DNA from 3 places in the Kitasatospora sp. NPDC032121 genome. Region 2 is predicted to be linked to each of the others. Evidence: riboswitches for the same ligand, from Rfam matches in the RefSeq annotation. Region 2 holds a riboswitch; each other region holds the start of a gene.
What was found. A riboswitch is a leader RNA that binds a small molecule or an ion and turns the genes downstream of it on or off. The one in region 2 is predicted to bind S-adenosylmethionine.

Region 1 (5,367 bases), on a different contig from region 2:
GCACCGTCGTCATCGCGGTGCCCGGCGGCTCCTCGCCCCACAGGGCGTCGATCAGGTCGGTGGCGCTCGCGCCGTGCCCGGGCCGGAGCAGCAGCACCGCCAGCATCGCCTGCTGCTGGGGGCTGCCCACCTTCAGCGCGGTCGTGCCGCGCTGCGCTCTCATCAGTCCCAGCACCGAGAACCGGAATTCATCCATGACTGCACCTGCCCGCCTCATGTGCTCGCCCCCGCCCGCGCACGTGCCGTCCCCCGATTTGATGAGCCCCTATCAACCCACGCCACCGGGCGTGGTGTCGAGAGATCGTCGACCCGGTGGTGATCCGGTGTTGATCGGCCGTCACCACAATCGGTGGTGTGGCACCCGCCGCCGGCCCGGCCCCGGCCGTCGGACCCGCCACGTCCCCGGCCGCCCGGCCGCCGCCCGGGCGCCCCCCACGGCTCTCGGAGGCGGACGCCCATGGACACCGACCTGCTGCACACCGACCGGCTCGACACCGCCCCGGTCGGCACCGACCCGTTGACCAGCGACCTGCTCCACCGGCTGCTCGACGTCGACCCGGCCGCCGGGCCGGCCGAACTGCTCCACCGCGCCCGCGCCGACCGCCACCTCCCGTACCTGGTGCTCGCCGCGCTCTCCCGCGAGGGCGTGCGGATGGGCGGGCACGCCCGGGCCGAGCTGCAGCGCGCCCGCGACCGGGCCGAGTGTTACGCCCGGGTCGCCCGAGACCTCGCCGACGCCACCGGTGTCCGCCCGATCCGGGACCTCCCCCTGGCCGGCTACTACCCGCCGGACCTGCCCCGGCCGCTGGGCGGGCTCAGCCTCGTCAGCCCCACCGAGGCGACGCTCTGGCAGGCCGTCAACCGGCTGGTCACCGACCACCCGGTGGAGTCCGTCGAGGTCACCCTGCTCGGCGAGCGGCCCCGGCACACCACCGTCACCCTGCGCTGGCCGGCCGAGGACCCGCTGCTCGACCCCTGGTACCAGGTGCGGGTCGCCACCGCCGCGCTCACCGGCGACCTCGCCACCGTCCCCGTCCGCCCCTACCTGGCCGCCGACGAACACGTGGAATGCCTGATCGCCCTCGCCGAGGAGGGGCTCGCGCGCACCTTCCTGACCGGCGACGTGATCGACGTGGCCCAGCTCGCCGGACAGCCCTTCGACCCCGCCGAGACCGCCGCGGTCCTCGCCGCCTACCGGCTCGCCCCGGAGGCCGCCGCCCTGCTCGACCTCGCCGCCGAGCACGTGCCGCTCGGCTCCCTGCGGGACGTGCGCACCGTCCTGGAGACCGAGGTCGGCCCCGAACTCCGCCGCCGCCGGACCCTCACCCGCGCACACCGGCCGCGCAGGGGGACCCTGCCGCGCCACGGCACCCTGCTGCGCCGCACCGTCATCCGGCACCAGTGGGACGAGGCCCTGCTGCTCCCGGCCGGTGGCGCCACCCTGCTGCTCACCCCGGTCGCCGACTACATGCTCGGCGCCGAGGGCACCCGGCCGACGGCGCCCGAACGCGCCGCCGCCCTCGCCGCGCTGCGGGCCTGGGACACCACCGCCCCCGGCGGCCCGGACCCGGCCCCGCGCACCGGACTGCCGGAGCCGCGCCACCGCTGAGCGGGCCCGCCCGCCCGCCGTCGAGAGCAGGGGGCTTGGCAGCGGGCCCGGAGAGTCTTGTATCGTTCCTGGCGAATCATCCAGAGGGGTGGAGGGACCGGCCCTACGAAGCCCCGGCAACTCCCCGTTCGACCCGGCGTCCGAAGTACGCGCCGTGCCGTCCGGGATCAGTGCCAACTCCGGCCTGTCGCCAATGTGGCGCGGGAAAGATGAGGAGACACGGTGCTCTCTGTGCTGTCCTTCGCCCGGGCGCTTCCCGCCCCGGCGCTTTCGCGTACCCGTCTCGTGCCCGGCGCAGGCAATCGGCCGACTTCCGCGGCCCGTCCTCGCTGACCACCCCCCGGCTCCCCGCCAGGAGCCGCCGTGAGCAGCGCCGACCCGCTGCTCCCGGGCCTTGAGACTGGAGTACCCCACCCATGGAGAACACGAGCGGCGTCGGCGTGCTCGACAAGGTCACCTCGATCCTCGGGATCCTGGAGGCGGGCCCCGCCACCCTCGGCGGCCTCGTCGCGGCCACCGGCATGGCCCGCCCCACCGCCCACCGGCTGGCCGTCGCACTCGAACACCACCGCCTGGTCAGCCGGGACGTGCACGGCCGGTTCATGCTCGGCCCCCGGGTCGGCGAGCTCGCCGCGGCCGCCGGCGAGGACCGGTTGCTGGCCGCGGCCGGCTCGGTCCTCACCCAGCTGCGGGACCTCACCGGCGAGAGCGCCCAGCTCTACCGCCGGCAGGGCGAGGTACGGATCTGCGTGGCCGCCGCCGAACGCCTCACCGGCCTGCGGGACACCGTCCCGGTGGGCATCACCCTCCCCATGAAGGTCGGCTCCGCCGCCCAGATCCTGCTCGCCTGGGAGGAGCCCGAGCGCCTCCACCGCGGGCTGCAGGGCGCCCGCTTCACCGCCACCGCCCTGAGCGGCGTACGGCGCCGGGGCTGGGCGCAGTCCGTCGGCGAGCGCGAACTCGGGGTCGCCTCCGTCTCCGCGCCCGTCCGCGGCCAGTCCAACCGGGTGGTGGCCGCGGTCTCGGTCTCCGGCCCGATCGAACGGCTCACCCGCCACCCCGGCGCCCAGCTCTCCCAGGCCGTCGTCGAGGCGGGCCGCCGCCTCACCGAGGCCCTGCGCCACGCCTGACGGGATGGCGGGCGGACCCGGGTCCGCCCGCCATCCCGTCAGGGTGCCGCCGCCCCGGGTCAGGCCCGGGACAGCAGCACGGCGCGGGAGGGGCGGGGGATCCGGCTGATCACCGCGCCGATCAGCGTGCCGATCGACACCCCGAAGACCGCCGACACGGCCGCCAGGACCGACTGGGCCCCGTTCCCGACCTCTATCTGCGCCGTGTTCAACAGACCGAAGGAGCCCGGCACCACGATCCAGAACGCCGGCAGGTAGAGCACCTGCCAGAGCGGACCGCCCGGCAGCCAGTGCACCAGGGTGGCCGCGACCGCGGCGGCGACCGCCCCGGCCAGGCCGCCTATCGCCGCGCCGTGCACCGACCCCACCGCCACCTGGGCGGTCACGCTGACCGCGATCACGGCGACGATCCACGGGATGGCCGAGGGCGGTGTGTGGACGTTGACCACCACGCCCGCCACCGCGATCGCCAACCCCAGCGCGATCACCCACCAGCTGGGCTTGGCGACCTGGACGTTGGCCAGCGCGGTGGCCGGCATGCCGGTCGCCGTCGCGGCCGCGGCCACCCCGGCGAGGAACAGCGCCAGCTGGACCGCGCCTGACACCAGCCTGGCCGTGCCCGCGCTGGCCGCGCCCGCCGCGATCTCGGACAGCCCGGTGACCAGCAGCCCGCCCGGCAGCAGGATCGCCAGGGTGGCCACGATCGTCCGCAGCGGGCCCTCCAGCAGCGAGGCCCGCGCGAGTGCCAGGACCAGCAGGGCGACCAGGAAGCCGGCCGTGACGGGCAGCAGCGGCCGCAGGTACGGCAGCCGTCGGGCGAGCACGGTCAGCCCCACCACGATCAGCGAACCGAGCCCGGCCGCCAGCACGTTCGCCGCCGCCGGCTGGAGGAAGAGGCAGACCCCCACGCCGACCGGCAGCGCCCCGAGATCCGCCACCCACGCGGGCCAGCGGGCCGGCGCCCGCCGGATCCGGTCCAGTTCGGCCAGCGCCCTGGGCCCGTCGAGCTCGCCCGCCCGCAGCCGGTGCACCAGGTGCAGGACGTCGGCCGTCTGCTCGAACCGCAGCGCGCCGCCGACCGGCTGGAACCGGGTGGCCCCGTCCGCGTCCAGCGACACGAACAGCCCGTTGGTCAGCGCGGCGACCCGCACCTCCGGCGCCCCCAACGCCCGCCCCAGCCAGTGGAGTTCCTCTTCGACGTCATGGACGGGCAGGCCGCCGCCGAGCAGGGCCTCGCCGAGGTCGAGGAGCAGGCGGCGGAGCGGTTCGGGCGGGGCATCGGTGACCCGGACCAGGGAAGACGTGCTTGACATGGCAGGTATCGTCCCATCCCGCCCGAATCGGTCCGACTGTGCCCCGGTCTGTTCGGTTGCCCGCTGATTTCCGACGGCCCGGCGCCTGAAGCCGGCCCGGCGCCAGAGGCCGGCCCGGGAACACGAGCGCGCCCCGCCCCGCTATCCGCCCCCGGGCAGTAGCATCCCTTTCGACCTCTTTGGGATGCTTTCCGGTGAATCGGTGACGGCCCGGCCGTGCGCGGGAGGACCGTCCGCCGGCGTTGGGGGAGATGTGACCGTCGTCGCCGCCGTGGCCCGCTCCACCCGGGGCCGACCGCTGACCGCCACCGACCTGCTGGCGGACGCCGTAGCCCGGGCCGGGCTCTGGGAACTGCTCGCGGAACGGGCGCACGGCGCTCCGGAGACGGTCCCGGTACTGCTGACCCCGGGCGCGTCCGCGTACGGCGATCCGGCGACCGCGGTCAGCGCCGCCCTGGTGGAGCACCTGATCGACCTGCTGCACGACCGCGGCTACCGCGACGTCAACGTCGGCGCCGCCCGCTGCGGCCCCGAAACCTGGCTGTCCGGCCCCGGGCTCGGCCAGGCCTGCCGTCGGCTCGGCTACGGCGGACGCACCCCGCAGGGCAACGCCTACCGCCTCGTGGACCTCTCCGAGGACGTCGAGCCGGCCGACTTCCCCGACAGCGCCGTCCTGCACGGCAGCGGCATGGCCCGCGGCTGGCTGGAGGCGGGCTTCCGGATCAACATCGCCAAGAACAGCACCCACCACGAGTTCGGCTACGCCCTGTGCCTGGCCAACCTGTTCGGCGTGCTCCCCCAGACCGACAAGCACCACCACTACCGCGCCCGGCGCGACGGCGCCGAGGTCATCGTCGACCTGCTGCGCTCCTACCCGCCCGACTTCCACCTCATCGACGCCGTGGTGAGCAGCCACGGCTGCGCCGGCTCGCAGGTCGGCCGGCCGCTGCGGACGGACACCGTGATCGCCGCGCCCGACGGCGTGCTCGCGGACGTGGTCGGGTCCCTGTTGATGGGCGTCGACCCCGTCTCCTCACCGCTCAACGCCCGCGTGCTCGGTGACCGAGGACTGCCGGACGCGTACCGGATCGACGGAGACCTCACGCCCTACCGGGGGTGGCGCAACCCGCCGCGGTCCCTGGTCGAGGCGGTGCGCCGACTCGCTCCGGACGGATCGGCACACCGACTGTTCACCGTCGCCGCCTGGCGCGTCGCCCCGAACGCCGGAGAGGTCACCGACCCCGCGCTCGCCCGGCTCTCCCGCCTCCTCACCTCGCTGATCCGCGCGGCGGACACCAACCCGGCGGCCGCCGCC
Region 2 (5,367 bases):
TGCGCCTTCAGGGCCTCCAGCTCACCGCTCACCCGGCGGGTCTCGGCCTGCGCCCGGCGGGTGTCGCTCTCCAGCGACCGCACCTTCTTGCGCAGCGACTCGGCCTCCTTGCGGACACCGTCGGACTCGGCCCGCTGCCGGTCCAGGTCCGCCCGGGCGGCGGCCCGCACCTCGGCCAGCTCGGCCTGCAGCTTCTCCACCAGCCGGGCCGCCTCCGCGGCCGCGTCCTCGGCACCGGCCCGCTCGGCCTCCTCGCCGGCCTCGGCCACCAGCCGGCTCCAGCCCGCCGAACGCACCAGGTAGGCGGCGGCCGCGACGTCCATCGGATCGGCGGCGCTCGGGACGGTGCCGCACTCCAGCGCCCTCACCAGGTCCGGCTGCCCGAGGCGCAGCCGCTCGGCTATCCGCACCCGGAAGGCCGGCTCCGCCTCCAGCGCCGCCGCCAGCGCCGTGGCCGCGTACTTGGCCCGCCGCACCGGGGTGAACTTGACGTACTGGCGCAGGCTCTGCGGGAGCTCGGCCGGCGGCAGCCCGCCGAGCGCGTCCGAGGCCAGCCCGACCACGCGCCGGCGCACCCCCTCGGGCAGCGGCCGGTCGAGCTTCTCGGCCACGCGCTCCGCGGGCTCGGAGGAGTCGTCCGCCGTCCCGGCCGCCTCGGCCTGGGCCTCGGCCGCAGCGGGCTGAAGCCCCTGGGCTTCGCCGGGCTCCTTCGCTGCGTCCACCACGTCCTCGGCTCCGATCCTGGTCCAGCGGGGTCGGCCGCGGCCGCCCCTGTCGTCACGCTCCGTGCGTCTTGTTCTGTATTGTCCCGTGCGGCGCGGGCGGGTGCTCCGCGCACCCGCCCGCCGCGGCGGCGGGGATCAGCCCTGCTCGGCGGGGGCCTGCTCCCCCTCGGCACCGGGGCGGGCCACCAGCTCGACCTGGTCCACCGCGTTGCACCAGCGGCAGCGCACCGACTCGATCGTCTCGCTGAGCACCTCGGTCTCCTCGACCTTGGACTCGCCGGCCAGGTCGAAGTGCAGGAACTCGGTCACCCGCGCGGTGCGGGTCACGTCAAAGCGGGTGAGGTTGCCGCACAGGGTGCAGCGCCAGCGCGTCTCGGCGGTCAGGGCGGGGACGGTCATCGGGGGTCCTCTCGGGTGGTCCCTGGGTGGGCTAGGCGCTCCCCCCGGAGCCCCGGCATCGGCGGCGGGAGGCGGGAATGCCCGCCCCAAGCCTATTGCCTGGGGCAACCACCGCGGCCACCGGTCGCCTGAACTCCCCGGCTAGTCCACCTGCCGTAAACCACCGTGTCACCTGCGGCGCCCGGAGGGATGCTTGGCCGCATGGCGCTCGCGGTCCCCGACCACACCGCCGCCCGGGGCGGCCGCCCGGCGGTGCCCGTCCCGGTGGTCAGCTACGCCCTGATCGCCCTCAACACCCTGGTCTTCCTGCTCGGCCCCGCCGCCGGGCTCAACCCGCTGTACGGCACCGGCCAGGCCCGGGTCTGCTCGGAGCAGCGGTACGAGCAGCGCTGGGGCGCCGTCCCGGCCGAGGTGCTGGCCGGACGGCCGCTGACCGCCGAGCAACTGGCCGAGGCCCCCGACCCGGCCCCCGGCTGCCCGGCCGCCCCGACCCCGGGCAAGCACCCGGCCCTGTCCGTCCTCACCGGGCTGTTCCTGCACGCCGGCTGGCTGCACCTGCTGGGGAACCTGCTCTTCCTCCAGGTCTTCGGCCCCACCGTGGAACGGCGGCTCGGCCGGGCCAGGTACGTCCTCTTCTACCTGGCCGCCGGCAGCCTGACCACGTACGGCTTCGCGCTCGCCGAGGCGCACTCGCCGAACTCCACCCGGGTGCTCATCGGGGCCTCCGGGGCGATCTCGGCCGTCCTCGGTGCCTACCTACGCCTCCATCCCCGGGCCCGGGTGACGGCCCTCGTCCCGCTGCTCCTCTTCCTGCCGCTGCGCTTCCCCGCCTGGCTGGTGCTCGGCCTCTGGTTCGCCCTGCAATGGTGGTCGGTGCACTCGGCCGGCCCCGGGGTGGCCTACCTGGTCCACGTGATCGGCTTCTCGGCCGGGTTCCTCTACGCCTGCACCGCGGTCCGCCACCCCCCGAGACGACCGGGCCGACGCCCGATACGCTGGCGGCACCCCACAAAGGAGCCCGAACTGTGATCACCGCCATCGTCCTGATCAAGACCAGTGTCGACCGCATCCCGGAGATCGCCGAGTCCATCGCCGCCATCGAGGGCGTCAGCGAGGTCTACTCGGTGACCGGCGGCTACAACCTGGTGGCGATGGTGCGGGTGCGCCGGCACGACGACCTGGCCGAGGTCATCCCGGGCCGCCTCAACAAGGTCCCGGGCGTGGCCCACACCGAGACCCAGATCGCCTTCCGCACCTACTCCCAGCACGACCTGGAGGCCGCCTTCGCCCTCGGCCTGGACGAGTAGCGGTCAGCCCTCGCGCCGAGAGTCGGCGACACAACGCCCGCCCTCGTTGCGGTAGTTCCACGCCGCACCGTCCGTGACCAGCTCCCGGACGGCGGTCAGGAAGCGGTCGACGTGCTCGTCCGGCGTCCCGGCGCCGAAGCTCACCCGGATCGCGTTCAGGCTGCGCTCGCCCGGCAGCGAGGGCTCGGGCGCCCCGCACTCGGACGGCGCGACGTCCTCGTCCCCGAGCAGCGTGCGCACCAGCGGGTGGGCGCAGAACAGGCCGTCGCGCACCCCGATGCCGTACTCGGCGGACAGCGCGGCCGAGAAGTGCGAGCTGTTCCAGCCCCGGACGACGAAGGACAGCACGCCCACCCGGGCGGAGTCGGCCCCGAACAGGTTCAGCACCTTGACCTGCGGGATCTCGGCCAGCCCGGCCGTCAGCCGGGCGACCAGCTGCCGCTCGCGGGCCTCCAGCGCGTCGAAGCCCGCCTCGGTCAGCGCCCGGCAGGCCGAGGCGATCGCGTAGGCGCCGATGACGTTCGGCGAGCCGGCCTCGTGCCGGGCCGGGCCGGTGTGCCACTGCACGGCCACCGAGCCGTCGGCCTCCCGGGCCACCGTCCGGGTCGCCCCGCCGCCGGCCAGGTACGGCTCGGCCTCGTCCAGCCAGTCCGCCCGGCCGGCCAGCACCCCGGCGCCGAACGGCGCGTAGATCTTGTGGCCGGAGAAGGCGATCCAGTCGACGTCCAGTTCGCGCACCGAGACCCGGTGGTGCGGCGCCAGCTGGGCGGCGTCCAGCACCACCCGGGCGCCGTGCCGGTGCGCGGTCCCGGTCAGCTCGGCGACCGGCCACAGCTCGCCGGTCACGTTGGAGGCGCCGGTGACGCAGAGCAGCTTGGGGCCCTCGGGTGCCTCGGCGAGCGCGGCGTCCAGCGCGGCCACCGCCTCGGCCCGCGAGCGCGGCGCCCGCAGGTAGGTGACGTCCAGTCCGGCGTGCGCCCAGGGCAGCAGCGAGGCGTGGTGCTCGGTCTCGAAGGCGAACACCCGGGTGCCGGCCGGAACGGCGGCGGCCAGCAGGTTGAGCGAGTCGGTGGTGGCCCGGGTGAAGACCACCTGGTCGCCCTCGCGCAGGTCGAGGAACTCGCCGACGGTGCGGCGGCTCTGCTCGAACAGGTCGGTGGACAGCTGGGAGAGGTACCCGGCCCCGCGGTGGACGCTGCCGTAGTACGGCGCGTAGGCGGCGACGTCGTCCCACACCCGCTGGAGCGCCGGCGAGCTGGCCGCGTAGTCGAGTGCCGCGTAGCCGACCTTCTCACCACTGGCGAGCGGGACCTGGACGTCGGTGCCGAGGACGGCGAGCGGGGCGCAGATTTCGGTGGCGACGGGGGACATGGGGATGCACTCCTTCAAGGGGTAAGGGACCCCGGGAGTGTCATTCGTCCGGCGTCCGCGCTTGTCGCACGGACGGCTTGCCGTGACGACCCGGTCCTCACCCAGGGCACCCCGCCACGGACGGAGGGTTGCCGGACAGCAAGCTGGGGCTTCGCGCTGTCACTCATGACCTGGCGAAGACTCTAGGCCGCGCCCATCGGGCGGTCAAACGGGCGTCCGGCATCCGGACAGCGCGAGGGGCCCGCGGGAGGAGTTCCCGCGGGCCCCGTCAACTGCCGTGTCAGATCCGGCTGGTGGCCTCCGACCAACGCCGCAGCAGGTCTTGGGCCGCGCCGGAGTCGATCGCCCTGGCGGCCCGCTCCATGCCGGCCGCCAGCTGCTCGGCGAGCGGTGCGTCGCGCAGGTCGAGCGCGACCAGCGCCGCCGCCGTGTTCAGCAGGACGGCGTCCCGGACCGGCCCGTGCTCCCCTGCCAGCAGCCGCCGCGCGACCTCCGCGTTGTACGAGGCGTCCGCCCCGCGCAGCGCCTCGATGCCGACCAGCTCGATGCCGACGTCCCGCGGGTCGAAGGCGGTCCGGGTGACCACCCCTTCGCGCACCAGCCAGACCTGCGAGGTGGTGGTGATGGTCAGCTCGTCCAGTCCGTCGTCGCCGCGGAAGACCAGCGCCGTCGCACCCCGCTCGGCCAGCACCCCGGCGATCAGTCCGGCCAGCCGGGTGTCGAAGCAGCCGATGGCGTGCGCGGTGACCTTGGCCGGATTGGTCAGCGGGCCGAGGATGTTGAAGGAGGTCGGCACCCCGAGGTCGCGCCGCGCGGTGGCGGCGTGCCGCATCGAGGGGTGGAACTTCGCCGCGAAGCAGAAGGTGAGCCCGACCTCCTCGGCCACCTCGGCGACCCGCCGGGCGGAGAGGTCCAGCGCCACCCCGAGCTTCTCCAGCACGTCCGAGGAGCCGCTGCTCGAGGAGGCCGACCGGTTGCCGTGCTTGACCACCTTGGCGCCGGCGGCCGCCGCGACGATCGCGGACATGGTGGAGATGTTGACGGTCTTCGCCCGGTCGCCGCCGGTGCCGACGATGTCCACCGCCGGGCCGGGGATGTCCAGCGGCTCCGCGTGCGCGTACATCGCGTCGACCAGGCCGCCGATCTCCTCGACCGACTCGCCCTTGGCCCGCAGCGCGATCATGAACCCGGCCACCTGTACGGGGGACGCCTCGCCGCTCATGATCCGGTCCATCGCCCACGCGGTGGACGAGCGGTCGAGGTCCTCCCCCCGCAACAGCGCCGCCAGGAGGTCCGGCCAGGTGCGGACCACCTGCGCGGGGTCGCTACCGCCGTTCGCAGGGTTCACGTTCACCATGGCTGACTCCAGCTGTTGTCGGTTCCCCACTACGGGGGGACGTCCGTACGGATGGAGCCAGCCTATCGAGCGAAGCCTCCGCTTCTACCCCTGTCCTTTCCAGTTGCCGGGCCGCCTTCAGCGGACTGCCGGAGTCCGCTTCGCCAGTCGCGCCCGCAGCAGGGTGGCCGCCGCCTCGGCCAGCGCCACCGGCTCCACCGGGTGGGAG
Region 3 (5,367 bases), on a different contig from region 2:
CGCTCCAGGTCGGTGGCGAAGTAGGCGGAGATGTAGCCCTTGTCGAAGCGCATGCCCTCGGTGAGCTCGAGCTCCAGGCCGAAGGTGTTGCTCTCCTCGACGGTGATGACGCCTTCCTTGCCGACCTTGTCCATGGCCTCGGCGATCAGCTCGCCGATCTGGGTGTCGGCGGCGGAGATGGAGGCGGTGGAGGCGATCTGCTCCTTGGTCTCCACGTCCTTGGCCTGGGCCAGCAGCTGGTCGGAGACGGCCGCGACGGCCTTCTCGATGCCGCGCTTCAGGGCCATCGGGTTGGCGCCGGCGGCGACGTTGCGCAGACCCTCGCGAACCAGGGCCTGGGCGAGCACGGTGGCGGTGGTGGTGCCGTCACCCGCGACGTCGTCCGTCTTCTTGGCGACCTCCTTGACGAGCTCGGCACCGATCTTCTCGTACGGGTCCTCGAGCTCGATCTCCTTGGCGATGGAGACACCGTCGTTGGTGATCGTGGGGGCGCCCCACTTCTTCTCCAGCACGACGTTGCGACCCTTGGGGCCGAGCGTGACCTTCACTGCGTCGGCGAGCTGGTTCATGCCACGCTCAAGGCCGCGGCGAGCTTCCTCATCAAAGGCGATGATCTTGGCCATCAGAAGTGGTCCTCCGGGACACGGTCGACTGCTCGGACCAAGGGGTGCCCGCGACGGACGGCCCTGGTGCGCGGAGGTCCATTCCCCTGCCGCTCCCGGGGGCCTCACCGACCCGGTCCGCTGTCACTCTCACACTGTGAGTGCTAACGCCAATGATTAGCACTCCGGGTGGTCGAGTGCAAGCCCAATCGGCAATCCGCGAGCCGCCGCGGGAGCCGCCCGGGAACGCCGACGGGCCCGTGCGACACACGTCGCACGGGCCCGTCGAGAAGCGAGAGGTCACCAGCCGTGGGGCCGCGCCGAGCTCCTGGAGCCGGAAGGGGTCAGACCGCCGCGCGGACCATGTCCGCCTGCGGGCCCTTCTGTCCCTGGGAGATCTCGAACTCGACCCGCTGGCCCTCCTCGAGGGTGCGGTAGCCGTCCATCTGGATCGCGCTGTAGTGGACGAAGACGTCCGCACCACCGTCGACCGCGATGAAGCCGTAGCCCTTCTCCGCGTTGAACCACTTGACGGTGCCCTGAGCCATTCCGAACTCCCCTAGTGCTGTGCTGGCCCTTCGCGCGCCCGCAGGTCGCGGGCCCGGGTTGGTTGAAGGCCGGCCCGGGGAACCCCCCCTGGGCGCAGCCGTGCACGCCGCAACCCTCCGCACAGGACGCCAGGCGGCCTCCGACGAGCGGGTGATTGCGTCGACCGCCGCTGAATGTATCCGGATCGACGCCCTCTGCAACAGGCCCAACCACCGGTAATTCCGGTACGGCGTCAAGGGACAGGACGGACCGAATCGGGATGTTCTCGGCATTTCACGCCGGACATAGCGGACGAATTACCCAAATGCCTGCGGTAATTCTGACATCTGCCTGACATGTTTCACGGGCCGGTCTCATCGGCCGGACGCCCCGGGCCGAGCACTGCGGGGCCGAACGAGCACTGCGGGGCCGAAAGGGAAACCCTGTTCCCAGCCGAGCGACACTCTACTCCGACTCGACCCGGAAATATTCCCGCAGGAATGCGAGCGGTCGCCCGCGCATACGGACAGCGGAATTCCGTACGCGCGGGCGACCGCGGGTTCTCTTGCGGGCTCAGCAGCCGCCGGCCACCGCCGGGATGATCGAGATGCTGGCGCCGTCCTCGATCCCGGTCGCCAGGCCCTCGGCGAAGCGCACGTCGTCGTCGTTCACGTACACGTTCACGAAGCGGCGCAGCTTGCCCGTGTCGTCCAGGATGCGGGCCGAGATGCCCGCGTGGTTCTTCTCCAGGTCGGCGACGACCTCGGCCAGGGTGGCGCCCTCGGCGGTCACCTCGGCGGCGCCGGAGGTGTAGGTGCGCAGGATGGTGGGGATGCGGACGTTGGCGCTCATGACTTCTCCTTGCGGGGGCGGGTGGTTCAGGCGGACACGAGGCCGGCGGCGCGGAACGAGTCCAGCGTCGGGCGGATGACGGCGGTCATCCCGGCCTCGGAGACGGCGTCCAGGGTCTTCAGGCCGTCGCCGGTGTTGATCGCGACGGTCTCCTTCGACGGGTCCAGCTGCCCGGTCTCGACCAGCTTCTTCAGCACGCCGACGGTCACCCCGCCCGCGGTCTCGGCGAAGATCCCCTCGGTCCGCGCCAGCAGCCGGATCGCCGCCACGACCTCGGCGTCCGTGACGTCCTCCACCGCGCCACCGGTGCGGCGGGCGATGTCCAGCACGTACGGGCCGTCGGCCGGGTTGCCGATCGCCAGCGACTTGGCGATGGTGTCCGGCTTGACCGGCTTGATCACGTCCCGGCCGGCCTTGAACGCGGCCGACACCGGCGAGCAGCCCTCGGCCTGGGCACCGAAGATCCGGTACGGCCGGTCCTCGACCAGGCCCAGCCTGATCAGCTCCTGGAGACCCTTGTCGATCTTCGTCAGCTGCGAGCCCGAGGCGATCGGGATCACGATCTGCTCCGGCAGCCGCCAGCCGAGCTGCTCGCAGATCTCGTACGCCAGCGTCTTGGACCCCTCGCCGTAGTACGGCCGCAGGTTCACGTTGACGAAGCCCCAGCCCTCGCCGGCCGGATCGCCGATCAGCTCCGAACAGAAGCGGTTCACGTCGTCGTAGTTGCCCTCGATGCCGACCAGCTCACCGCCGTACACCCCGGCCATGACGACCTTGCCCTGCTCCAGGTCGTGCGGGATGAACACGCAGGACCGGAACCCGGCCCTGGCCGCCGCCGCACCCACCGCGCCGGCCAGGTTGCCGGTGGAGGAGCAGGACAGCGTGGTGTAGCCGAACGCCCGGGCCGCCTCGATCGCGCACGCGACCACCCGGTCCTTGAAGGAGTGCGTCGGGTTCCCGGAGTCGTCCTTGACGTGCAGCTGGGCGGTGAACCCGAGCTCCCGGCCCAGGTTGTCCGCCTTCACCAGCGGGGTCCACCCCGGGTTCAGGTTCGGCTTCGAGGCCACGTCCGCCGGAACGGGCAGCAGCGGCGCGTACCGCCAGATCGACGCCGGACCGGCCTCGATCCGCTTGCGCAGCTCCTCGGCGCCCTCGCTGCCGAACTCGTAGGCGATCTCCAGCGGGCCGAAGCACTCCAGGCAGGCGAAGCTGGGGCCGAGCGGGAAACGGGTGCCACACTCGCGACAGGACAGCGCGGTGGCGGGGCCGAGGTCGACGGAAACTGGTGCGGCGGTGTCGATAGCCATGATGGCGAGGCCTCTCTCCTCATCTTCCCCGTGGCGCGGTCGCGCACGGGCCGGAATTGGCACCTGTCCCGCCGGGGCCTGTCGACGACAGCCGCGCGAGAAGGTTGCCGGGACGTCAACGGGCCGTTCCCTCAGTCCCTCTGGATGAGCTTGTGAAATTGTGGTGCTGCTCAACGGCGACCCCGGCGTGCGAAGGTCCGACCGCTGTACGAAGACTGTATCCGAAGGCGCCAATCCTGAACGGGACCGTCCGCCACGCGAGATGACAGATTCCACCGACCCCGCCGAGGAGACCTCCGTGCCCCCCGAACCGACTCCCGAGCTCCTCCCGCAGGCGGCGTCCTGGCTCCACCGCCGCTCCTGGAGCGCGGCCGACCGGCCGGTCCGCACCCTCCTCGACGCCAAGGAACGCACCGGCCGCACCGTCAGCGTGGTCCTCCCCGCCCTGGACGAGGAGGCCACCGTCGGCGACATCGTCCGCACCGTCCGCCGCGAGCTGATGGAACGCCTCCCGCTCGTCGACGAACTCGTCGTCGTCGACTCCGGCTCCACCGACGCCACCGCCGCCGTCGCCGCCGAGGCCGGCGCCCGGGTGGAACACCGCGACCGGATCCTCCCCCGGCTGCCCGCCGTCCCCGGCAAGGGCGAGGTGCTCTGGCGCTCCCTGCTGGTCACCCACGGCGACATCGTCTGCTTCGTCGACGCCGACCTGCGCGAGTTCGACCCGGCCTTCGTCTCCGGCATCGTCGGCCCGCTGCTCACCGACGAGTCCATCCAGCTGGTCAAGGCCATGTACGACCGCCCGCTGGAGTCGGACGGCGCCGTCCTGCCCGCCGGCGGCGGCCGGGTCACCGAACTCGTCGCCCGCCCCCTGCTCAACCTCCACTGGCCGGAACTCGCCGGCTTCGTCCAGCCCCTCGGCGGCGAGTACGCGGCCCGCCGCTCACTGCTCGAACGGCTGCCCTTCCCCACCGGCTACGGCGTCGAACTCGGCCTGCTGGTCGACGCCCTGGAAGTGGCCGGCCTCGACGCCCTGGCCCAGGTGGACGTCGGCGTCCGGCACCACCGCCACCAGGACGGCCAGGCCCTCGGCCGGATGGCCGCCACCATCTACCGGACCGCCCTGGAACGGCTCGACCGCACCCACCGCCTCAAGGCCTCGGCCGACCTCGTCCACCCCCACCTCACCCAGTTCACCCGCGACCCGGAAACCCGCGCCTTCACCGCGCACACCCACCCGGTGACCGCCCTGGAACGCCCCCCGATGCACACCGTGCCGGAATACGCCACCCGTCATTAGGGGCCTGTCCTCGAACCCGCGTCCGCGGGGTGACGCCGGGGTTCGAAGACAGGCCCCACGGGTTTGCCACGCCGAGCCCCCGGCAAGATGCCAACCATGGGCGATCTCACGACCAACCGTTCGAACGCGACCGGCACCGCCCCCGTCCTGGTGGCCTCCAACCGGGGACCGGTGTCCTTCAGCACCGCCGACGACGGCACGCTGACCCTGCGGCGGGGCGGCGGCGGCCTGGTCTCCGGCCTCTCCGCCATCGAGGACCCGAACGCCGTCTGGGTCTGCGCCGCCCTCGACGACTCCGACCGCAGAGCCGCCGCCGGGGCCCCGCACGGCCGCCTCGACCTGGCCGGCCACGCGGTCGGCGGCCAGGCCGTGCGGATGCTGGACCTGGACCCGCAGACCTTCGCCCGCGCCTACAACGGCGTCGCCAACTCCACCCTCTGGTTCGTCCACCACCTGCTCTACGCGACCCCCACCGCCCCCGTCTTCGACGCCGGCTTCCGCACCGAGTGGGCCGCCTACCAGGCCTACAACGAGGCCTTCGCCGAAGCCCTGGCCGCCGAAGCCGCCCCGAACGCCGCGGTGCTCGTCCAGGACTACCACCTCTCCCTGGTCCCGGCCCTGCTCCGGGAGGCCCGCCCCGACCTGCGGATCGGCCACTTCTCGCACACCCCCTGGGCCCCGCCCGAGTACTACCGGCTGCTGCCCGACGACGTCGCCCGGGCCGTCCTCACCGGCATCCTGGGCGCCGACCGGGCCGGCTTCCTCACCGAGCGCTGGG

Region 1: it holds a riboswitch for S-adenosylmethionine, as region 2 does, so the genes downstream of both, ACZ5OX_RS12895 (IclR family transcriptional regulator) here and ACZ5OX_RS03470 (aminotransferase class V-fold PLP-dependent enzyme) in region 2, are expected to answer to the same signal.
Region 3: it holds a riboswitch for S-adenosylmethionine, as region 2 does, so the genes downstream of both, thrC (threonine synthase) here and ACZ5OX_RS03470 (aminotransferase class V-fold PLP-dependent enzyme) in region 2, are expected to answer to the same signal.

The regions. Positions count from the first base shown of each region.
Region 1 covers NZ_JBVILX010000003.1:451,923-457,289, forward strand. Annotated here, with positions in the region: gene ACZ5OX_RS12885 (AfsR/SARP family transcriptional regulator) at 1-196, opposite strand, end outside; gene ACZ5OX_RS12890 (hypothetical protein) at 458-1,609, shown strand; SAM riboswitch class I at 1,683-1,825, shown strand; gene ACZ5OX_RS12895 (IclR family transcriptional regulator) at 2,026-2,739, shown strand; gene ACZ5OX_RS12900 (threonine/serine exporter family protein) at 2,799-4,052, opposite strand; gene ACZ5OX_RS12905 (DUF362 domain-containing protein) at 4,306-5,367, shown strand, end outside.
Region 2 covers NZ_JBVILX010000001.1:756,462-761,828, forward strand. Annotated here, with positions in the region: gene ACZ5OX_RS03450 (NYN domain-containing protein) at 1-611, opposite strand, end outside; gene ACZ5OX_RS03455 (hypothetical protein) at 861-1,124, opposite strand; gene ACZ5OX_RS03460 (rhomboid family intramembrane serine protease) at 1,326-2,153, shown strand; gene ACZ5OX_RS03465 (Lrp/AsnC family transcriptional regulator) at 2,150-2,431, shown strand; gene ACZ5OX_RS03470 (aminotransferase class V-fold PLP-dependent enzyme) at 2,435-3,802, opposite strand; SAM riboswitch class IV at 3,855-3,973, opposite strand; gene trpD (anthranilate phosphoribosyltransferase) at 4,083-5,159, opposite strand; gene ACZ5OX_RS03480 (response regulator) at 5,277-5,367, opposite strand, start outside.
Region 3 covers NZ_JBVILX010000015.1:70,928-76,294, reverse strand. Annotated here, with positions in the region: gene groL (chaperonin GroEL) at 1-623, opposite strand, end outside; gene ACZ5OX_RS29420 (cold-shock protein) at 947-1,150, opposite strand; gene ACZ5OX_RS29415 (MoaD/ThiS family protein) at 1,704-1,982, opposite strand; gene thrC (threonine synthase) at 2,009-3,289, opposite strand; SAM riboswitch class I at 3,306-3,440, opposite strand; gene ACZ5OX_RS29405 (glucosyl-3-phosphoglycerate synthase) at 3,552-4,589, shown strand; gene ACZ5OX_RS29400 (alpha,alpha-trehalose-phosphate synthase (UDP-forming)) at 4,686-5,367, shown strand, end outside.